One region of the Caballeronia sp. Lep1P3 genome, then DNA from elsewhere that is predicted to be linked to it. Evidence: riboswitches for the same ligand, from Rfam matches in the RefSeq annotation. Region 1 holds a riboswitch; the other holds the start of a gene.
What was found. A riboswitch is a leader RNA that binds a small molecule or an ion and turns the genes downstream of it on or off. The one in region 1 is predicted to bind cobalamin.

Region 1 (3,249 bases):
ATGATCCTGCCGCAAATGAATGGTCTCTTCCGACGCCGATTGCAGGCCGAGCAACGCATGGACGTCGAGCTTGCCCATTTGCGCGGGGACGATCTTCACTTCGGGCGGAATCTCCGGACGCACGAGCGCTTCGACCGATCGCCACGCGTCTTCATTCATCAGGTCCATCTTGTTGACGATGACGAGGTCTGCCGAGGCAAGCTGATCCTCGAATAACTCGTGCAGCGGCGATTCGTGATCCAGATTCGGATCGGCCCTGCGCTGCGCATCGACGGCTTGCGGGTTCGCGGCGAACTGTCCGCTCGCGGCGGCGGGACCATCGACCACGGTGATGACCGCATCGACGGTGAACGCATTCTTGATGGACGGCCAGTTGAACGCCTGCACGAGCGGCTTGGGCAAGGCAAGGCCCGACGTTTCGATGAGGACGTGATCGATGCGCTCGCGCCGTTCGAGCAACTGCTCCATCACCGGATAGAACGCCTCCTGCACCGTGCAGCACAGGCACCCGTTTGCAAGCTCATACAGATTGCGGTCCGACGATGCCGCTTCGTCGTCGCAGCCGATGCCGCAGCCCTTGAGGATTTCGCCATCGATGCCGAGCTCGCCGAACTCGTTGACGATTACAGCGAGACGCAAGCCTTGCGCGTTCGCGAGGATATGACGCATGAGGGTTGTCTTGCCGCTGCCGAGAAAGCCTGTCACCACCGTGACGGGAATCTTGCGGGTTTGCATCGTAGCTCCGTGGCTCATGTATGCGTGCGCCGTGCATCGCGCGATGAGTGAATCGCAAGCGAACGACCGGACTGGAATTGCGCACGACTTAGTGGATCGTGGTCCGTGCCGCCTCCCCGCGGCATCGGGCCCTGCGTAGTTTGGCCGGTATCCGGGCTGGCGACATCATTGCGCGGCCTTCCTGCCGTATGACCGACAGTGGCGCGGTGCGTAATGCGCGGCATTCGATGCGTGAATGCCGCTAGTCGCTTACCGTTGCGGGGGCAGCGCAGGTTGGCGTTCGTCCGTTCGCATGAACACGCGAGACGCTTCCTGCTTCCCGTTTGACTGCGCGCGAAAGACATCGCGCGCGAGCACCAAAACTGCGTGGAAGTCTAGGCTGCGCGTGAACGAGCGTCAAGAAAGCCGATACCGATATAAGGTGCATGTGTTATCTTTTGCCCGCGTCTGGTGCTCGCGCGTTCACACGCAACGCGCAGTTAAACGGGAAACAGGAAGCCGCCTCTTCAGTTCGCGAAGAACGCGCGCCAGCCTGTGCTGTCCCCGCAACGGTACGCGACTGGCGGCACGCATCGTTGCGATGCCGCGCATCGTGCTTCACGCCACTGCCGGTCATCAGGCGGGAAGGCCGCGCGATGAAGTCGCAAGCCCGGATACCGGCCAGCGCAGGGGACGAAACGCAAAGCATGCAACACCGCATGCGTTTCGCCGAACGCCGCGCATCCGCGAGGGACGCATGCACGGCGCCAAGCTTCTCGTTCAGTGCAAATCAATGGAGTCTCATCGCGCGCGGCCGCCTGGACTTGCAGTCGGCATCGGCTGCAAACGCGGCGTGAGCGCCGAAGCGATAGAAACGGCCGTGCACATCGCGCTTCGATCTTCAGGGCTTGCGTTCGCGGATATCGCGTGCGTCGCGAGCATCGACATCAAGCAGGATGAAGCGGGCTTGCGCGCGTTTTGCGAGCGTCATCGCCTGCCCTTGAGTTTCTATGGCGCCGACGACATCGCCCCCACTCTGCTCGATGGCGTATGCGAGCCTTGCGCGCTGCTCGCAAGCGATGGCGGGCGGTTAGCCGTGCGCAAGACGATCGCGGGCGGCGTCACGGTCGCCATTGCAGTGAACGAAGCATGAACGACACGAAAAGCCCATGAAAACCGATACCGAATCGCATCTGCGCATGACGCAGCGTCGCAAGGAAGGCCACGAGAAGAAGCAGGCCGCCGCCGATCACGAGAAGGGCTTGCTGATCGTCAATACGGGCAACGGCAAGGGCAAGACCACAGCCGCGTTCGGCATGGCCGTGCGCGTGCTCGGCCACGGCATGAAGCTCGGCGTCGTGCAGTTCATCAAGGGCGCGCTGCATACGTCCGAACGCGATGTCCTGAGCGCGATGGCGAAGTGCGATTTCGTCACGATGGGCGACGGCTATACGTGGAATACGCAGAACCGCGAAGCCGACATGGCGACCGCGCGCAAGGGCTGGAGCGAAGCGCGTCGCATGATAGAAAGCGGCGCGTATCAGATGGTCGTGCTTGATGAACTCAACACGGTCCTCAAATACGACTATCTGCCGCTAGACGAAGTGCTCGATGTGCTGAAGGCGCGCCCCGCGATGCTGCATGTGGTCGTTACGGGCCGTCATGCGCCGGATGCGCTCGTCGAGTTGGCCGACCTCGTCACCGAGATGCGGCTCGTGAAACATCCCTATCGCGAGCAAGGCGTGAAGGCGCAACGCGGCGTCGAGTTCTGACACGATGCCTGACTGTCCCGCACTTTTCATCGGCGCGAGCGCGTCGCATCAAGGCAAGACGACGGTAACGGCCGCGCTCGCTCGCCATCACACGCGGCAGGGCCGGCGCGTGCGCGTCTTCAAGACCGGGCCGGATTTTCTCGACCCGATGATTCTCGAACGCGCATGCGGATCGCCCGTCTATTCGCTGCATCTTTCGATGGTGGGCCTCGATGCATGCCGCGCGTTGCTTGCAAAGGCCGCGCGCGATGCGGACCGGATCCTGATCGAAGGCGTCATGGGCCTTTTCGATGGCACGCCCAGCAGCGCGGATCTTGCCGCCGCGTTCAACGTGCCCGTGCTCGCCGTGATCGGCGCGCATGGCATGGCGCAAACCTTCGGCGCAGTGGCATTCGGGCTTGCGCGTTATCGCGCGGATGTTCCGTTTCATGGCGTGCTCGCTAATCGCGTTGCCTCGCCGCGTCATGCCGACATGCTCGCGCAAGCCATTCCCGAAGGCATTCGCTATTGCGGACATCTTTCGAATGCAGACGATATGACGCTGCCGGAGCGGCATCTCGGCATCACACAGGCACAGGAGATCGCGGGGCTCGATGCGCGTCTCGATCGCGCGGCCGATGCCATCGCCCAGACCGCGCTTGCAGAACTTCCGCCGCCTGTTCGCTTCGAAGACGCGACGCTCGAAGCGCCGCCGCGTCTGCTCAATGGGCTGCATATCGCTATCGCGCGCGATGCCGCGTTCTCGTTCATCTATCCCGCCAAC
Region 2 (3,249 bases), on a different replicon from region 1:
CTGAGTGACGCGCGCGCCCGTGCTGCAAGGTTCCGCAACCGTGCCAATGTGACATTGGTTCAAGGAATATATGACCTTGGCGCACTGGGCAGGGAGACCTCACTCTACACCAATCGATGGCCTTGTGCAGCCCCTTGACAGCGATCTCGCGGTATCTTTTTTTGATTGACATCGCGACGCTGATTAGACGAACACATGAGCGTCACTGCGCCTCGTCACTGCACTTCATATTGCGCAATGACCGCGCCGAGTTGCTCGTTCATCGAGTGCATGGTGCGGCGAATTTCCTCCGCGGGGAAGGCCTCGCCATGACGCACGCTTTCCTGCAGCTTCAGCAATTCGGACGCCAGCGAAAGCGCGGCCATCACCGCGATGCGATCCGTGCCGCGCACGTTGCTCGCATTGCGCACCTTGTTCATTTCGGCATCGACGCGCGCGACCGCTTCGCGCAGTGCGCCTTCGGTTTGCGGCGAGCACGCGAGGCGATACGGTTGCCCGAGAATGGATACTTCGATCTGCGTGGTCGTCATGCCTTCTCTCCGTGATGATGCTCGCCGTGCAATTCGGCGGCGTGCGCGTGTTCGTGCTGTGCTTCGCGCGATGCGCCGGCGTCGGCGTTCAGAAGATCGAGCTGGTTGTCGCCTTCGGCCTGATGCCCTTTGCCGCGCGGCAGCTTTTCGAGGATCGCGTTGAGGCGCACTTGCGCGTCGTCGATCTTGGCGGAGAGAGAATCGCGTTCGGCTTGCAGCGTGTCGCGCTCATGACGCATCTGCACGAGTTCGGCCTGGACGCTGGCGAAGTCGGCGCGCAATTGTTCGATTTGTGCTTCGAGCGCGAGACGCGCCTGATGATGGCGCTCGCTGATCTGGATCAGCCGGCCGATATTTCCTGACAGTGATTCGAGTTCGTTGAGCATGTGCTGCGTCCTCTAAAGACCTCGCATTTTAGCGCGCTTCAAACGCGCTTCCGATAAATGTCTCGTTTCGAGACGTAACAGCACGCGATCTTGCGTGCATCGCCATGCATTCGTGTGCGGATTGGGTTCTCGCCGATGACCGGCATGCGAGACGAACGACAAGCGCCGATGCCGCCCGTTGCGCCCGGGCGCCGCATGCGCGCTTTCTTGACGGCCCAAACGCGCGCTCCTACACTTGCCGCACTTTTGGTGCTCGCGCCCGCGTCTCTCGCGGCGCAGTCAAACGGGAAACAGGAAGCGAAGTCCCGCAGAACGGGATGAGCCAACCTGTGCTGCCCCCGCAACGGTAAGCGACCGCAACGCAAGTTGCAAGTCGTCCCATGCGCGTTTTTTCGCGGGCCTCGCGTGCAATCGTTTGACGCGAGGCGCCCTGCAAGAAACGTGTCGATGCCACTGCGCGCTTGTCGCGCGGGAAGGCGGGACGATGCGTCGTCAGCCCGGATACCGGCCAATCGTCCAGCGCGCCATGCCTCGACATCGTTCGGACGCACGGCGCGCGCGTCGCGCACAGACCTCGCGGGGAGCGGGGCACGCGCCAGTCTCCAACGGGAACGCTTCACACATGGTCTTGCCTTCGTCCGGGCTCATTCGCCGCGCGCCGCGCGTCGTTCTTTTGGCCTGTCCATTGCTTCTTGCGCCGAGTGCGCACGCTCAATCCAGCGCTGAATCCAACGCTCAAACCCTCGCGCCCGTCGTCGTGACCGCGACGCGCGGCGCACAGCCGCTCGCCGATGCCATCCCGCAGACGACGCTCTTCGACGAGCAGGATATCGCCGATAGCAGCGCCGACGATGCGCTCGGTCTCATCGCGCTCGCGCCGGGCGTGCAGATCACGCGCAACGGCGGTCCGGGCGCGAACTCGGGCGTGTACATTCGCGGCGCGTCGTCGTCGCAGTCGCTTACGCTCATCGACGGCGTGCGCGTCGAATCGGTCTCGCTCGGCGCGGCGCAGCTTTCGCAATTGATGCTCGACCAGATCGGGCGCGTCGAAGTGGTGAACGGCAACGTGTCGGCGCTGTATGGATCGAACGCCATCGGCGGCGTCGTGCAGATCTTCACGAAAGAGGGCGAGCCGCATCCGCCGCGCTTTCATTTCGAAACCGAATACGGCAGCTATCACACGCAGCGGCAATCGGCGGGCGTCGACGGCGCGCTCGATGCCGATGGCCGCACCACGTTCAGCCTGAACGTATCGCGCGAGAAAACCGACGGCTTTTCCGCGATCGACCCGGCGCTCGCGCCCGGCGCGAATCCGAACGCGAACGGTTATCTCAACGAGAGCGTCGCCGCGACGCTGCGTCATAAATTTAGCGACAAGTGGGACGCGGGCGTGCGCTTCCTGCAGTCGAACGGCGTCGACAGTTTCGACGATGCCTACGGCACACCGACCGACATCAACAAGTCGCATGACCGCGTGCGTTCGGCATCGGTGTTCGCGAACGGCAAGCTGACCGACCGCTGGACGACGCACTTCACCATCGCGCAAGGACAGGACCGCGCGAACATCGAGCAGAACGGCGTCTATACGAGCCGCTTCAATTCTGAGACGCATCAGTATCTGTGGCAGAACGACTTCAGGCTCGCGGATACGCACAAGCTCGTCTTCGGCTACGAGCATCTCGATCAATCGCTCGATTCGGATCAGTTGAGCGCGCCCGACAGACATGTGAACTCGGTGTTCGCGGGCTACGTGGGGCGCTTCGGTCCGAGCGAAGTGCAGGCGAACGTGCGCCGCGACCAGTACTCCGACTTCGGTGGCGCGACCAGCTACTATCTGGGCTACGCCTACGACATCGACGCGCACTGGCGCGCGAGCGCGAGCTACGCGGCGTCGTTCCGCGCGCCGAGCTTCGACGATCTCTACTATCCGTTCAGCGGCAATCCGTCGATTCAGCCGGAGCGCAGTCATTCGGTCGAAGCCGCGTTGCAGTACGCGTCGAACAAAGTGGGCGTCCTGCGCGTGACCGCGTTCCAGACGCGCTATTCGAACCTGATCGACTACGTGTCCGACGGCAGCGGCTTCTATATCGCGCAGAACGTCGGGCGCGCGAAGGTGCAGGGCGTCGAAGGATCGTGGGCGGGGCATCTCGGCGCAACGGACGTGCGTGCGGGCGTGACGTTCCAGAATCCCGTCGACGAGACGAATCACGAGGAACTCACGCGACGCGCGCGGCGTTTCGCGACGCTCGCCGCGCATCGTTCGATCGGGCGCTGGCGCGTGGGCGGCGAGTGGATCGTGAGCGGCGCGCGCAGCGACTACGATTCGACGCTCG

Region 2: it holds a riboswitch for cobalamin, as region 1 does, so the genes downstream of both, LDZ27_RS10880 (TonB-dependent receptor domain-containing protein) here and LDZ27_RS18150 (cobalamin biosynthesis protein) in region 1, are expected to answer to the same signal.

Annotation. Positions count from the first base shown of each region.
Region 1 is NZ_CP084266.1:785,965-789,213, forward strand. It holds gene cobW (cobalamin biosynthesis protein CobW) at 1-735, opposite strand, end outside; cobalamin riboswitch at 860-1,111, opposite strand; cobalamin riboswitch at 1,167-1,415, shown strand; gene LDZ27_RS18150 (cobalamin biosynthesis protein) at 1,508-1,867, shown strand; gene cobO (cob(I)yrinic acid a,c-diamide adenosyltransferase) at 1,884-2,486, shown strand; gene LDZ27_RS18160 (cobyrinate a,c-diamide synthase) at 2,491-3,249, shown strand, end outside.
Region 2 is NZ_CP084265.1:2,320,168-2,323,416, reverse strand. It holds RNA gene ssrS (6S RNA) at 1-98, opposite strand, end outside; gene LDZ27_RS10890 (cell division protein ZapA) at 216-530, opposite strand; gene LDZ27_RS10885 (ATPase) at 527-916, opposite strand; cobalamin riboswitch at 1,147-1,444, shown strand; gene LDZ27_RS10880 (TonB-dependent receptor domain-containing protein) at 1,539-3,249, shown strand, end outside.